DNA from 2 places in the Halomonas sp. GD1P12 genome. Region 2 is predicted to be linked to the other one. Evidence: predicted binding sites of a transcription regulator. Region 2 holds the regulator's gene; the other holds the start of a gene.
The links. The regulator FliA, encoded in region 2, starts transcription of late flagellar genes. The targets are predictions, from matches to a motif close to CTAAAGTTNNNNNNNNNNCNGCCGATA.
Positions count from the first base shown of each region.

Region 1: the regulator FliA is predicted to act here: its motif matches at 4,194-4,220, upstream of OCT39_RS02390 (flagellin).

Region 1 is NZ_CP107007.1:494,056-502,298, reverse strand. It holds gene OCT39_RS02405 (glycosyltransferase) at 1-811, opposite strand, end outside; gene OCT39_RS02400 (flagellin) at 1,080-1,934, opposite strand; gene OCT39_RS02395 (flagellin) at 2,139-3,002, opposite strand; gene OCT39_RS02390 (flagellin) at 3,279-4,121, opposite strand; gene OCT39_RS02385 (flagellin) at 4,327-5,202, opposite strand; gene OCT39_RS02380 (flagellin) at 5,406-6,248, opposite strand; gene fliD (flagellar filament capping protein FliD) at 6,477-7,823, opposite strand; gene fliD (flagellar filament capping protein FliD) at 7,976-8,243, opposite strand, start outside.
Region 2 is NZ_CP107007.1:129,869-138,111, reverse strand. It holds gene OCT39_RS00640 (Crp/Fnr family transcriptional regulator) at 1-577, shown strand, start outside; gene OCT39_RS00635 (hypothetical protein) at 619-1,167, shown strand; gene OCT39_RS00630 (flagellar motor protein MotB) at 1,164-1,826, opposite strand; gene OCT39_RS00625 (motility protein A) at 1,831-2,646, opposite strand; gene OCT39_RS00620 (RNA polymerase sigma factor FliA) at 2,686-3,384, opposite strand; gene OCT39_RS00615 (flagellar protein FlhE) at 3,410-3,814, opposite strand; gene OCT39_RS00610 (hypothetical protein) at 3,852-4,349, opposite strand; gene flhF (flagellar biosynthesis protein FlhF) at 4,433-6,673, opposite strand; gene flhA (flagellar biosynthesis protein FlhA) at 6,714-8,243, opposite strand, start outside.

The sequences.
Region 1 (8,243 bases), 360 kb from region 2:
CATTGTTCAGACTGTTGCGCTGTTGGCCCATCCGCCTAGTCGTCTCACGCAGGACGGCCGACCAATCGGCGCGCGCCTCCACAACCTCAAGTTCGATATCCGGGCGCTCTCGCTCGAGCTTTTCGGCTAGTTGCACGAACACGCTGGCGCCCTTCTGCCAGCTCGGATTTACGAAAAGCAGCCGCCTGCGCTCGTGTTCATCGGCAACGAAGCGGTCCGAGGCAATAAACTTGCCTACCGGCGTGGAGGTAAACCCTACTTCCTTACGATACATGTCCGCCGTTGCTTGGCTGTCGGTCACGATCAAATCGATATCCCGGCACCAGCGCGGCGATTTGTAGTTGCCATTGGCCAGGTAAAAAGCGACCGGTATACCACGATCCCGGGCTTCATCGGCAATCAACATATCGACAGTCTGACCGCCGTAAAACCACACCACATCCGGCTTGAAAGAATCCAACAGATACACATACTGGCTATACCAGAGCCCTTCTTCATGGGTGGTGAAATGATTTCGGTTATAGCTGTAGCTCACGAGCATCTGATGAGTCAGAGGACCATCTTCCGCGTCGATCAACTGGTGCAGATGGGAATCGAGATCAGCGAACTGCTCCTTGAGAAGCGCCATTCCCTTGGGATTGTCGAACACCGTAGCCCCTAGCACCTTGACGTCATACCCATTGGCCACTAACTGCAACAGCATTTGGCGTACGGTCATGCTGGCACCGCTGGACGTATCGAGCAGGCAGAACGGGTTGGCCCATAGCAAACGGGGTTTACGCTTGGGTGTGGCGGGGGTCGTCTTGGCCATTAGGCAGCTCGCAAAAAAGTGGCAGTCTGCCTAGTCTACTTCGCGACGACGCGTACCAAAGAGGTAAATGCACCTGTTTTTAAGCAGGTATTCCCTGGACTGCTTCAGGAACCAGGATTGCGAAGGAGATAATTGTCGTTACCGAATATCCGGCGTCACGTTCAAGGTCAACCCGATGAAAAATGTGTAAAGGAGGTGGTACCAAGCCGCCTAAAAGAAAACGGGGCCTGAAGGCCCCGTTCTTTCATGCGTCTTACTACTGAAAGGATTAACCCAGCAGTGACAGTACAGACTGCGGCGTCTGGTTCGCCTGGGCCAGCATGGAGGTACCCGCCTGCTGCAGGATGTTGGCGCGAGTCATGTTGGACACTTCTTTCGCGTAATCGGCGTCTTCGATGCGTGAACGCGCTTCGGACAGGTTGGTCGAGGTGGTCGCCAGGTTGTCGATTACCGAATCAAAACGGTTCAGCGTGGCACCCAAGGTTGCGCGGTTGGTGTCCAGAGTCTTGGTCGCGGCATCGACGGAGTCGATTAGATTCTGGAAGCTGCTGTGGGCTGCGGTGCCACCACTAACGGCAAATGTGGTGCCGGTGATTTCACTGCCGCTTGCTAAGCCCAGACCCGCCACAGTCGCATCGACGGTCTTGACACTAATCACGTCTTCGGAATCGGTGTTGGAGCCAACCTGAATGCTCAGGCTGCCGCTGGCATTGAGCAAGCTAGTGCCGTTGAAGTTGTTGCTGCCTGCTACGCGGTCGATCTCGGCCAGACGCTCGTTGATCTCAGTGGTGATCGCAGTACGGTCATCGGCGGTGTTGGTATCGTTGGCGCCCTGAACCGCCAATTCGCGAATACGCTGCAGGTTGTCGTTGATCTGGTCCAGACCGCCTTCCATGGTTTGAACGAGCGAGATACCGTCGCTGGCGTTACGGCTCGCCTGATCCATACCCTTGATCTGGGCGGTCATCTTGTTAGCGATGGCCTGGCCCGCTGCGTCGTCAGAAGCGCTGTTGATACGCAGGCCGGAAGAGAGACGCTCCTGCGCCTGAGCCAGCATGCCCTGGGACTTGCTCAGGTTGTTCTGGCCAATCATGGAAGTAATGTTGGTATTGATGACGGACATGGGGTAATCCTCTGTGTTTAGTGGCCCAGAAGAGGCCTTTAAATCGGCGCTTGCATCGCCGTTATTATAATTAACGGCTGTTGGAGGTACTTCTTTAGGCCTTTCGCGCGATTCACATGAGAAAAAATGCGGGAGGCGCCCAACGAAAAACGGGGCCTTGCGGCCCCGTCGTTCACTTCACTCGTTGTGCTACTGCTCGAGCAATTAACCCAGCAGAGACAGTACGGACTGCGGCGTCTGGTTAGCCTGCGCCAGCATGGAGGTGCCCGCCTGCTGGAGGATATTAGCGCGGGTCATGTTGGAGACCTCATCCGCGTAGTCGGCATCTTCGATGCGCGACCGAGCTTCGGAAAGGTTGGTTTCGGTCGTTGCCAGGTTGTCGATCACCGAATCGAAACGGTTGAGCGTGGCACCCAGCTCCGCACGATTAGTGTCCAATTCTTTTACGGCGCTATCCACTGAATTAATCAAAGATTGGAAATCACTATGGTCACCACCACCTGATACCGCGGTGGCCGCTGCCTCCAGGTTGGCAACCCCACCACTCACCGCGCCCAGGTTGTCGCTAGTGGCGTCAAAGCGGCTTACTGAAATGGTGTCATCGTCAGTGGTGTTCGCGCCGATCTGAATTTCCAGGTCGTCAGTACTAACGCCGTCCAGCAAGTTAGTACCGTTGAAGTTGTTGCTACCCGCAACACGATCAATTTCTTCAATACGCTCAGTGATCTCGGTGGCAATCGCCGCGCGATCTTCTTCCGTGTTGGTATCGTTAGCGCCCTGCACCGCCAGCTCACGAATACGTTGCAGGTTGTCGTTGATCTGATCGAGACCACCTTCCATGGTTTGCACCAAGGAAATGCCGTCGCTGGCGTTACGGCTGGCTTGGCTCATACCGTTGATTTGGGCAGTCATCTTGTTGGCGATGGCTTGACCTGCGGCATCGTCGGAGGCGCTGTTAATACGCAGTCCGGAAGAGAGACGCTCCTGCGCCTGAGCCAGCATGCTTTGTGAAGAGCTCAGATTATTCTGGCCAATCATGGAGGTGATATTCGTATTGATTACAGACATGAGTATTGCTCCTTGAAGTATAACTGGCCAGCGGGCCAACTTGGCGACGCTTGTGCCGTCGCTACCAAGGGGTAACGGCTGCTATATCCAACACTTGAAGAAACAAGGCTTTTTTTGTGTAGCAAAAAGTAACGCCATACAACAAATGGTGCAGAGGATTCGCATTATTTTCTGGCTATATGGGGCTTGTAGCGTGTAACAAAGTTTCCCATATCTTTATCGTACTCATAACGAAAATGGGGCCTTTCGGCCCCGTCGACACTCATTAATGCGTTATTAGCCAAGCAGAGATAGAACAGACTGCGGGGTCTGATTGGCCTGAGCCAGCATGGACGTACCCGCCTGCTGCAGAATGTTCGCTCGGGTCATGTTGGACACCTCCTTGGCATAATCGGCATCCTCGATACGTGAGCGCGCTTCGGACAGATTGGTCGAGGTGGTCGCCAGGTTATCGATCACGGAATCAAAGCGGTTCAACGTGGCGCCCAAAGTCGCGCGGTTGGTATCCAGGGTTTTCGTTGCGCCATCGACAGCGTCGATCAAACTCTGGAAAGTCGTGTGCGATGCTCCTGCACCGGAAAGCGCGGCAGCTGCGCCACTCACTCCCAAGGCAGCGCTAGTCGCATCGATTGTGCTCACTTCAATAACATCATTGGTCGATGTATTGGAGCCAACCTGAATGTTCAGAGTACCGCCACCGCTAACATTAAGCAGGTTAGTGCCGTTGAAGTTATTGCTGCCCGCTACGCGGTCGATCTCGGCGATACGCTCGTTGATCTCGGTCGTGATCGCCGCGCGATCGTCGGCGGTATTGGTGTCGTTAGCACCCTGTACCGCCAGTTCACGAATACGCTGCAGGTTGTCGTTGATTTGATCCAGACCGCCTTCCATGGTCTGAACGAGCGAGATGCCGTCGCTGGCGTTACGACTGGCCTGCTCCATGCCCTTGATCTGAGCAGTCATCTTGTTTGCGATCGCCTGACCGGCGGCATCGTCGGATGCGCTGTTGATGCGCAGACCGGAAGAGAGACGCTCTTGTGCCTGAGCCAGCATGCTCTGCGAAGCGCGCAGGTTATTCTGGCCGATCATGGAGGTGATGTTGGTATTGATAACGGACATGGATGAGATCCTCGGTATTTTATGGCCTGAGAAGGGCCTACAGGTCGGCGACTGCATCGCCGTTATTATAATTAACGGCCGTTAACGTGGATTCTTGAATGGTTTAAAGCCGTTTTGTGAAAATAATTTTGCTTGCAGAAAGAACGAAAAACGGGGCCAATTGGCCCCGTTACTCTAGCTGTCAATGGCAGCACTTACCCGACTATTAGCCCAGCAGAGACAATACCGACTGCGGCGTCTGGTTCGCCTGGGCCAGCATCGACGTACCCGCCTGCTGAAGGATGTTGGCGCGCGTCATGTTCGACACTTCCTTGGCGTAGTCGGCGTCCTCGATTCGCGAGCGTGCTTCGGACAGGTTGGTCGAGGTGGTCGCCAAGTTGTCGATCACAGAGTCGAAGCGGTTCAGCGTAGCACCCAAAGTAGCGCGGTTGGTATCGAGTGTTTTAGTAGCAGTATCAACGGCATCGATCAGGCTTTGGAAGCTGGTGTGGGCGCCAGCTCCGCTAGCCGCCGTAAAGGTAGCGGCGCCGCCGGAAGCCGCTGCAACGACTCCGCCCGAGGCGCTAGTCAGTTCCAGGCCCGACACGGTAGCATCGACAGTCTTAACATTGATGACGTCTTCAACATCGGTATTGGAACCGACCTGGATGCTCAGGCTGCCGCTGGCGTTAAGAAGATTGGTACCGTTGAAATTGTTGCTGCCCGCTACGCGGTCGATCTCGGCCAAACGCTCGTTGATCTCGGTTTCGATTGCGGCGCGATCATCGTCGGTGTTGGTGTCGTTGGCACCCTGAACCGCCAGCTCACGAATACGCTGCAGGTTGTCGTTGATCTGGTCCAGGCCGCCTTCCATGGTTTGAACGAGCGAGATACCGTCGCTGGCGTTACGGCTCGCCTGATCCATACCCTTGATCTGGGCGGTCATCTTGTTGGCGATCGCCTGACCTGCTGCGTCGTCGGAGGCGCTGTTGATACGCAGGCCGGAAGAAAGACGCTCCTGCGCCTGAGCCAGCATGCCCTGGGACTTGCTCAGGTTGTTCTGGCCAATCATGGAAGTAATGTTGGTATTGATGACGGACATGGGGTAATCCTCTGTGTTTAGTGGCCCAGGAGAGGCCTTTAAATCGGCGCTTGCATCGCCGTTATTATAATTAACGGCTGTTGGAGGCACTTCTTTAGGCCTTTCGCGCGATTCACATGAGAAAAATGCGCGAGGCGCCCAACGAAAAACGGGGCCTTGCGGCCCCGTCGTTCACTTCGCTCGTGGTACTACTGCTTGAGCGATTAACCCAGCAGAGACAGTACAGACTGCGGGGTCTGGTTAGCCTGGGCCAGCATGGACGTACCCGCCTGCTGAAGGATGTTGGCGCGTGTCATGTTCGACACTTCTTTCGCGTAGTCGGCATCTTCGATGCGTGAGCGCGCTTCGGAAAGGTTAGTAGTCGTGGTCGCCAGGTTATCGATCACAGAGTCGAAGCGGTTCAGCGTGGCACCCAGAGTCGCACGCTGCGTGTCGAGCGACTTGACGGCGGTATCGACATTGTCGATCAGCGTCTGGAAGTTGTCGTGAGTCGCGCCGGCACCGGAGAGAGCCGCCGCAGACCCGCTAACACCCAGCGCACTGCTAGTTGCGTCGAAAGTATTGACGGTAATAGTGTCGTTGCCGCTGGTGTTAGAACCGACCTGGATATTGAGCGCCGTGCTCGCGCCGCTTGACAACAGGTTAGTGCCGTTGAAGTTGTTGCTGCCCGCTACGCGGTCGATCTCAGCGATACGCTCGTTGATCTCGGTGGTGATCGCCGCGCGGTCATCGGCGGTGTTAGTGTCGTTAGCACCCTGTACCGCCAGTTCACGAATACGCTGCAGGTTGTCGTTGATCTGGTCCAGGCCGCCTTCCATGGTTTGAACGAGCGAGATACCGTCGCTGGCGTTACGGCTCGCCTGATCCATACCCTTGATCTGGGCGGTCATCTTGTTGGCGATCGCCTGACCTGCTGCGTCGTCGGAGGCGCTGTTGATACGCAGGCCGGAAGAAAGACGCTCCTGCGCCTGAGCCAGCATGCCCTGGGACTTGCTCAGGTTGTTCTGGCCGATCATGGAAGTGATGTTGGTATTGATGACGGACATGGGGTAATCCTCTGTGTTTAGTGGCCCAAGAGAGGCCTATAAATCGGCGCTTGCATCGCCGTTGTTATAATTAACGGCGAAGCGGGGCGATCCTTTAGCTCATTTACCCACTTTTTTATGAAAATTTGGCCTTGAAACTATAACGGGGCCTTACGGCCCCGCTGATAAAATAAATTGTCGTTACGAACGAGAGCGTATTAGCACCGTTTCGTTTGATAGCAAGGTTTACTACTTCTGCATATTGCTCAGCATATCGAACTGCTGGCCCAGGTAGCTGCTCATGGAGTTCATCTGCGCAATCATGCCATCGAGCTGGGCAAACTGCTTACGATAGCGCTCCACGTTGCGCTCGATGCTGGCTTCCATGCGCTCCTTGCGCTTATCGAGACTCTCGATTCGCTGTTCTGCACTGGTGACCGAGCTTTTAATGAGGCCATCTTCTGAGGTAATGGTCGTCAATGTTGTGCTGAGGCGCCCTGCAAAGCCTGCTTCCTTGCTGTCACCAGCGAAGAAGGCAGATAGGCCTTCAGGGTCGTTGGCAACAGCGGCATCGAGCTTTTCTTCGTCGACCTTCAAGCGCCCGCGCTCATCAATTGAGATTCCGATTTCAGACAGCCGCGTGATATCGCCGCCCGCCAAGCTGTCGCTCACGTCACGACTCAAGCGGTTTTCGATAGTGCGTACGGTACGGTCACCTATCAGCTCGCCCGAGATCTCGCCTTCGCCGTTGAACTTGGTCATGCGCTCTACGGTCGATTTCATTTCGTTGTAGTTACTGACGAAGTTATTGATCGCCTCTTTCAAGGAGTCGTTGTCTCGCTCGATCACCAGGGTGGCGGGGGATTCCGACACGGCGGTGAGATCGAGCGTTACCCCCTCGATCGCACCTTCGACGCGGTTGGTTTTACTGGTGATCGCGATGCCGTTGACGTTGAGTGCGGCGTCCTGGCCTAACCGCACCGTCGTGCTATCCATGGCAAGCCCATCGAGACCAGAAAACCCTGTGAGCGAGGCGTCCTTGCCGGTTTCCTTTGAGCTGAGCGCCAAACGGTATCCGGTGCCATCGTTGACAAGCGAGGCGGTAACACCCGACTCCTTATTTGCATTGATCTGATCGCGTACCTGGGCTAGCGTGCTGCCTGCCTTGATATCGACGTCAAGGCTCGTCTGCGTAGTGCCCGCGCCGAAATTGAGCTTCAATTTCGTATCAGTAGCAGTGAGCTCCTGATCCAGCGCCACACTATTGGACGCCGCGCTGCCGGCACGAGCCAGCTGAGACACGCTAATTTCAAAGCGCCCAGGGTTGGCCTTCTCACCCGCCGTGGCCAGAACGCCACTGCCGGTTACCGTGCTTTTTTGCTGTTTGAAGGTCGAGGCATCGTTTAGCGCCTTGACCGAGGTATTGACCCGGTCCATCGCCGACTCAAGACGCCCATAGGCCGAAATTTTGGTCTTTTGAGCACTTTGCTGCTGTAAAACGGGGGTAAGCTTCTGGCGCTCAGCGGCTTTGAGCTGATCCACCAGACCGTTCAAGTCCAACCCGGAACCTACACCAAGCGCGGAGATTGATGCCATGGGTTAAATCCTCGAGTAATAAGTAGCAAAGAGTATGGGTTGATTACCTTGTTTATCGGCGGGGTGATAACGAACTTTAGGTACCTTCAAAAGATACCTCTAAAAAAAGCCCAGCGTTGTAGCTGGGCATTTCCTGTCCGTGAGAGCTGGGCCTAGCTCTGGTTGGTTTGGGCCAGCATTCCCAACTGCTGTTCGAGATAGGCACCCGTCTGATTCATTTGCGCCACCATGCTATCCATTGCTTGAAACTGAACACGATAACGCTCGACGGTTTGCCCGATGCGCTCTTCGGTTCGGCTATAGCGCTCCTGTAGCGACTCGACGCGGCTTTCTGCATTTTCTTTGGCCGTATCAAGGCGGCCGCCATCGCCTACCAGGCGCTCAAGAGACGTATTGATTTGTCCGGCCATGCCGCCTCCT
Region 2 (8,243 bases):
AAGCGGCTGGGCCTACTCCTATCGCCATTTGGAAAACGGCGATCGTCACATCATGGAGGTGTACCTGCCCGGTGACATCATCGGCCTGCGCGAATTCGCCTTCTCCCAGCGGCTGGAAAACGTGCGCTTCATCACCGACGCCGTGGTGTGCCGTTTTCCGCACAAGCGGATGATCGATCTGTTCAGCCAGTCGCTGCCGCTGACCTCGGTCATGTTCGCCATCAGCAGCCGCCAGCAGTCGCTTCTGACCGAGCGGCTGGTGAACCTGGCAAGACGCACCGCCCGCCAAAAAATGGCCCACTTCATCCACGAGATGTACGTCCGCCTGAGCCAGACCAACCCGGATTTGACCGGGCAGTTTCGCCTGCCGCTCTCCCAGGAGCAGCTCGCCGACGTACTGGGACTCAGCCCGGTGCACGTCAGCCGCACGTTCACCGCGCTTAGCGAGGCGGGGCTCATTTATCGCGACCGCCATCACATCAACATCCCGGACCTGGCGGCGCTTGCCGCCGAAGGCGAGTTCGACGACTGTTACTTAAGCGACAACGTGCGGCCGCTGCTCGGCCAGTCGGAGTGATGCGTATCTTTTCTCGACATCAATACTCGGCGCACCGTCCCATGACGTCTCACTCTGTTGCCGCGGCCGCGCTCGGCGTCGCCGGGCTCTTCGTTTTCGCCACCGCCGCCCAGGCGGCGCGCTATCCAGTCAGCGATGACACCGCCTTCGGCGCCTGGCACGCCGCGACGACCACCGATGCCGGCCAGCGCCACTTTCGCGCGCTGGAGGCCGAAAGCTATTCGGACGCCATTTTGAGCGTGAACGCTACCGAAGGTGTGTGCCACCTGCCCTGGCTCGAACTACGCGTGACCCTCAAAGAGACGCAGTCCGAGAGCCGCGCGGTGAACCTGGTCCCGGCGCGGCTGCGCGTCGACCAGACGCCGATCATGGAGACCATGGCGGAGTTCATCGTCGAAGAGGGGGATGACGGCTTCTACAGCCACTTCTACCTGGGCGAGCTCGACGCGCTACTGGCGCGCATGAGTGAAGGCGAGCAGCTGTTCATCGGCTTCGAGCAGGGGAGTGCCACGCCCTGGACCATGACGTTTGATCTCGACGGCGCCGGCAAGGCGATTCAGGAGATGCAGCGGCGCTGCGCCGGGGCTTAAGGCGTAACCCGCGCCGGCTCCGGGGCGGGAGTTCGCAGCACGAATTCGACGCGGCGGTTGGCGGCGCGCCCTTCCCGCGTGTCGTTGCCGGCGAGCGGGCGCGTGTCGGCGTAGCCCACGGCGCGTAGCCGCTGCCGCGCCACGCCCTCCTGCTCGAGATGGCGCACCACCGCGATCGCCCGCCCGGTCGAAAGCTCCCAGTTGGAGGCGAACGCCGCGGTCGAAATCGGCACGTTATCGGTATGGCCTTCCACCGACACCTCGCCCTCGAAGGTGTCGATCACCTCGCTCAATCGCTCGAGCACGCCTTCGCCCTGGGGGGTCAACTCGGCGGCGCCGCTGGCGAACAGCAGGCTGTCGTCGATGCGCAGGGTCACGCCTTCGCGCCCCTGGCTGACGCTTACGCCCTGAATATCGAGCGCGGCCATGGCCGGCGATAGGCCGCTGTCGCGCGGCAAGATTCCCGAGGAGAGCGGCTGAAGGCCCTGGCCTTCGTTTGATGCCTCGCCGCCGCTACCCGCCGGCGTCAGTGCCAGCAGCAGCACGAACAGCGTGATCAGAAGCGTCAATACGTCGAGGTAGCTGGTCAGCCACCCCTCCTCGCCTTCGCCGCCGGTAAAGGGCGATTCCAGCGCGTGGCGGGCGTCACAATTGAGCATGGCGCTAGCCTTTCGCCGCGACGCCGCTGCCCGGGCGCGGCTTCACGTGGGGATCGTTGATCTCGTCGTGGTAGTTGGCCACGAACGAGTTCAGCGTCTCTTCGATGAACGACGGCAGCCGGCGCTTGGTGATCAGCGAAATGCCTTCGAGCACCATGTTCATGGTGATCAAGCGCTCCTCGGTGCGCCGCTCGAGCTTCACCGCCACCGGCTTGAACACCAGGTTCGCCAGCAGGATGCCGTAGAAGGTGGTGAGAAGCGCCACCGCCATGCGCGGGCCGATCACCTCGAGATCCCCGGCGTCCATGACTTCGAGCATGTTGACCAGCCCCACCAGGGTACCGATCATGCCAAACGCCGGCGCGTAGGTCGCCATGGTGCGAAAGATCTGCGCCTCGGCGTGCTCGCGGGCCTTGAGCCTGGCGATACGCCAGCGCAGCATGTCAAAGATCTCGTCTTCCTTGGTGTTGGCGATGACGAGCTGGATGCCGGTGCGCAAAAACGGGTTGCGGGTGTGTTCGAGCTCGCGCTCCACTGCGCGCACGTCGCCCTTGAACCAGAGCCTGGCCATGGAGACCAGCTCGTCGATGTCGTCGCGCACATAGGTATTCTCGCGGCGAAATACCAGCCCCACCAGGCGTACCACGCGCACCACTTCCTTGAGCGGATAGCTGATGAAGGTCGCCGCCAGCGTGCCGGTGATGACGATGGCAAGCCCGGGCAGGTTGATGAAGCTTGCCGCGGACTCTGCGGTAAAGAACAGCACGCTCACTAGCAAGAGGATGCTGGCGCCTATTCCAATCAGGGTAGAGGGGTTCATCGACGGCTCCTCGCCGGTTGGGGTTGACAGTGAAAAGGTTTAGTCCGGCTCGTGCAGACGCGCCCGCAAACGGCTGATGGCCTGGCTGTGTAGCTGCGACACGCGCGACTCGGTGACGCCCAGCACCGCGCCCACCTCCTTGAGGTTGAGCTCTTCCTGGTAGTAAAGCGCCATCAACAGCTTTTCGCGCTCCGGCAGCGCCTCGATCGCGGCAATCAAGGTTTCGCGCTGCTGGCCGTCCAGTAGCTCCTCGAAAGGCGCGTTCAGCGACTCCTGAATCGGCTCGCCGCCCTCCTCCAGAAGCTCCTCAAAAGGCAGCAGATGGCCACTATTGGTGTCCGCCAGAAGCTGCTGGTACTCGTTAATTGGCATGTCCAAATCGCGGGCGATCTCGCTCTCTTCCGGGGGGCGGCCAAGGCTTTGCTCCAGCCGGCGCACGGACTCGTCCATGGCCCGGGCCGAGCGGCGTACGCTGCGCGGCAGCCAGTCCCGGGTGCGCAGCTCATCGACCATTGCGCCGCGAATTCGCTGGCTAGCAAAGGTGGCGAAGCTCGCCCCCTGGGCGGCATCAAAACGCCCCAGCGCCTCTAAAAGCCCTACCATGCCGGCCTGGATCAGATCGTCGAGCTCGATGCTGGCCGGCAAACGAACTTGCAACGCCAGCGCCTGGCGACGCACCAGCGGCATGTGCTGGTTGACCATATCGCTGTGTTGGATTCTTCCCTTTGCTGTATACATCGGCGTGCCCCTGGCTAATCGCTGGTCACTGATAGTTCACAATCACTTGAAGCCCTCTCACCCTCACCGGCGGCTGGCCACGCCCCAACGCGAAACGAAACTCGAGCGGCGCGCCGGCATTGAGCCCGGCAAGGCCGGTGGCACTGCCGCGCTGGCCGTCGAGGGCGACGCAGCGCTCCGGGTGGCAAAGCCAGGCATGGATATCGGCCCCCGGCGGCGCTTCGAAGCGCCAGTTGACGCGCTCGATGCGCCCCTGATGAATCTCGGCACTGGGCGGCGGCGCGAGCGCCTGGCTGGCACTTGCCCGGTCGCTCATCGCGACCATCAGCCCGGTCGTATCGACACTCCAGCTGCCCCCGCCCGCCAGGGCCGACAGCGAAAGCCCGCTGGCCACCACCCCACTCAGCGCTGCGAGAATGACGTTTCTCATTAGCATAACCTAACCATAGTGGCTCACTCAGTATGGCCTACCTGGCCAAAAGCAGCAGTTCGATCCCCAGGTACGCCGCCGCCGCCGCGCGCAGATTCTCGAGCAGCCCGGCGCGGGGCAGGCCCGGCTCATGCAGCGCCAACAGCCGTTTGGGCCCCTGGTGTTCGCTGACCAGGCGCAGCGTGCGGTACATGGCGGCGAACGCCTCGGCGTCGCTTCGCACCCACAGCGCCCAGCGCGAGTAGCGCGCGCAGAGCGCCTGGAGCGGCGCATCGGCGTCCACCGGCACGACCTCCCAGCTCTCTGGCGTTGCCGCCCAGCGCCGGCCAAGCCGCGACCACTCGTCGAGGCGCGCGATCACCGGCTCGCGCTGCTTCGACCCAAGCCCGACCACGGCGAGCGGTATTTTGGCGACGTGCGCGTTGGTGGCATGCGCGTCTGCGACGTGCGCGTTGGCGACATGCGCGTCCGCGACGGGCGCATCGACAGTGTGCGCGTTGGCTTCGCTCGCCTCCAACGCCTGAGCCTGCCGCACATCGTCGTCGCCTTGCGCGCCGGCCGACTGGCCGGTGCGCAGGTTCGCCCACTGGCGCAGCCCCGCGGCCTGGTCCTGGCCGCTCATGCAAAGGTCTCGCGGCTGACGCTGCCAAACTGACGGATCGCGTCGCGGGTCATTAGAAAGTGCATGATCGCGTCCGCCAGCGCGCTATCGCGGCGCTTGCGCGGGCTACCCAAAAGGCGCAGTAAATCCTGCTGCAACGCCTGGGCCTCTTCGTCCTCGGCGCTGTCCAGGTGGGTGGCCACGCACGCTACGCCGCTGGCCATCAAGAGCCGTAGCTCAGCGCTGACCTCGCCGCCGTCCGACTCCTTGAGCGCGCGCCAAACGCGTTTGGTCAGCGCTACCGTGCCTTCACTTTGCAGCTGGGTGATCAAAAGCGACAGCGCCTCGCTCCCCAGCCGCGCCGGCGTGAGCCAATAGCGCTTGGCGACCCGCCGCGATGTTTCCGGGTCGCGCAGTTCGCCGCGCCAGGCGAGCAGCCGCCGGCCCGCGACGTCGGTAACCTCGGCGTGGGCGCTGTAGAGCGAAAGCGACTGACCGCGAAAGCGCACGGGCACCTGGTGGCCCAGGGTCGCCTCGTCAAACAGCGCGGCCATGGCGTAGCGCTCGCCCTGCCAGTATACCCGCTGGCTTCCGCTGACCCGGCTGACCCAGGTCAAGCGCTCGGCTTCCAGCGCATTAAGCGTTTCGCCCTCGACCAGGGTGGGCAGCAGATGCACCGCGGCCTGGCGCTGCGCGTCGATGCGCGCCTGCCAGCCGGCGCTCTGGCGGTGCTGTAAAAGCGTCAGCGCACAGAGGCGTCCGTCGGCATCGAGATTCAGATCCGGCATCGACCACTCCATGCCGCGCTCGGCGCGCCGGGGCGACCACACCACCCCCAGCGCGCGCTGCTCATGATGGCGGTCTGCAAGCGCTGCCAAACGCTGGTCGTGGAGCACGCCGGGCAGCGCGGCGATATCCCAGCTCGCCTCCAGCAGAGAGAAGCCGGCAACGCGCTCGCGAAGGCTCGCCATCAGCAGGCCAAGGCGCCGCCCCTGGCCCAGCACTTCCCGCGACCAACGCGGCGCCAGCGCCTCGCTCGACCAGGCCGGGCGGGCGGGTTCGCGCTCGCGCACGTCGGTCATGGCGTGGGTGAGCGCCTGGTCCACCAGCGCCGTCGGCTCGGCCAGCTGCATGTCCTCCGGTACGCGCTGGCCGTTGGAGCAGAAAAGTACGCGCAGGCCAAAGCGCATGACGATATCCAGAAGCGGCGCCAGCCGGCCCGCCTCGTCCTGCTTGGTAATGATGCAGTCGTCGAGCTCCGCCCCGGCCGCCCGCGCCGCTTGGCGGTAGCGCAGCACTACCTCTTCCAGGGTTTCCGGCTGGCTGGCGGCGTTGAGCACCAGCACCAGGCGCACCCTAGAGCCGCCGCCCTGCAGCTGGTCGATCTGGGTGATGACGCGCTGGTCGCGCTGGCTCATGCCGACGGTGTCGATGATCACCCACTGCTTGCCGCCAAGGCGTCCGAGCAGGTCGTCGATCGGCTGTTCGTGATCGAGGGCGTACATCGGCGTGTCGAGCAGGCGGGCGTAGATCCGCAGCTGTTCGTGGGCGCCGATACGAAAGCTGTCGGTGGTCACCAGTGCCACCGGGCGCGTGCCGTGGCGCATGACGAAGCGAGCGGCGAGCTTGGCGGTGGTGGTGGTCTTGCCCACGCCGGTAGGGCCGACCAGCGCCACGATGCCGGTCTGGTCGAAAAACGCCTCTTCGCTGTCGAGTACCTCGAGCCGCGCGACGAGCTGGCGGTGCAGCCACGCGAGAACCCGCTCGTCCTGGGGCGACAGTGCGCCGAGCGATTCGGGCAGTGCCGCGCTGATCTCCTCGCAAAGCTCGTTGCCAAACCCCACGCGAGCGAGCAGCGTGTTGAGCGTTTGCGCCGTCGACGGCGCCGGCGCACTCGCCACGTGAGTGCGGGCGAGCAGCGCGCGCATGTCCTGCATCTCCTGCAAGAGACGCTCGCTGACCGCCTCGAAAGGCTGGCTCGCGCTTGCCGGCGCGGTGGAGGGCGGCGCCTCGAGCGCCGCGGCAACGTGCGCGTAGGGGCGATCGACGTCGGCTAAACGCTCCCTTGAAGGCTCGATGTCCGGTTGAGGCGCTGGCGGCGCGGTGTGATCCAGCGCGGCGTCCTCGGCCATGGCCAGGATTTCGACACCGGTGTCCGTGCGCCGGTTGGCGACGATCAGCGCCTCGTCGCCCAGCGCCGCGCGCACCTGGCGCATGACATCGCGGCTGTTGGCACCGATAAAGCGTCTTACGCTCATGGCTCTCCCCCTTCGTTATTCAAAGCGCGCCCGCAACGTCTCATCGCGACCCGCCCACCAGCGTGGTGATTCTGAGCGTGCGGTCGTCGGGAATTTCGGCCTGGGACATCACCACCAGGTGGCGCAGCCGGCGGCGCAAAAAGCGCGCGACGATGGGGCGCAGCGAGTGCTGAACCACCAGCACCGGCGGCTCGCCGCTGGCTTCCTGGCGCTCCAGCGCCTGCTGGGTCTGGTTCATCAGCGTATCGGCCAGCCCCGGCTCCATGGCGCCGTTGCCGTTCATGGCCTGGATCAACACCTGCTCGAGCTGGGCGTCCAGGCCGATCACGTGAAGCGCCTCCTGGCCTGCGAACCACTGCTGGGTAATCGAGCGCCCCAAACTGATGCGCACCTGAGCGGTCAGCTCGCCCACGTCCTTCTGCTGGCCGGCGACGTCGGCCAGGGTATCCAGAATCGTGCGCATGTCGCGAATCGAAACGTCCTCTTCGAGCAGGTTCTGCAGGATGCGCTGGAGCATGGTGAGCGAAATCGCCTTGGGCACGACCTCTTCGACCAGGGATTTCTGCTCGTCGCCGAGCTTGTCGAGCAGCTTCTGCACTTCCTGGCGGCCGAGCATTTCCGGCGAGTGGCGGTGCAAGAGGTGGTTCAAGTGCGTGGCGATCACGGTGCTGGCATCGACCACCGTGTAGCCAAATACCTGGGCGTGCTCGCGCTGGCTGGCATCGATCCACACCGCCGGTAGGCCGAAGGCGGGGTCCTCGGTGGGCGTACCCGACAGCTCGCCGGAGACCTGGCCCGGGTTGATCGCCAGCCACTTGCCCGGCTGCGCCTCGGCGCGGCCGATCTCGGCGCCCTTGAGCGAGAGCACGTAGGCATTCGAGGAGAGTTCGAGGTTGTCGCGAATGTGCACCACCGGCGGCAGAAAGCCGACCTCCTGGGCAAACTTCTTGCGCACGCTCTTGATTCGCGCCAAAAGCTCGCCCTTCTGGCGCGAGTCGACCAGCGGGATCAAGCGGTGGCCAACCTCGAGCCCCAGCGTGTCGACCAGCTGCACGTCCTCCCAGCTCGCCTCCGGCGTTTCCTGCATTGGCACCGGCGCCTGGGCCATGTCCTCGCTTACCAGCACCTTCTCCTGATGGCGCTTCAGATACCAGGCGAGACCGCCGAGCAGCGCGGTGAAGATCAAGAACACCAGGTTGGGCATGCCGGGCACCATGCCCAGAAGTCCCATCACCGCGGCGGCGAGAATCATCACCTGCGGATTGACGAAGAGCTGGCTGAGCATCTGCTGGCCCACGTCCTGCTCGGTGTTGACGCGCGATACCGTCACACCAGCGGCGGTGGAGATCACCAGCGCGGGGATCTGCGCGACCAGGCCGTCGCCGATGGTCAAAAGCGTATAGGTGCGCCCGGCGTCGGCGAAGCTCATGCCGTGCTGCATCATGCCGATGACCAGCCCGCCGATGATGTTGACCACCATGATGACCAGCCCCGCCATGGCGTCACCGCGCACGAACTTGCTGGCACCGTCCATGGAGCCGTAGAAGTCTGCCTCCTGAGCGACCTCGGC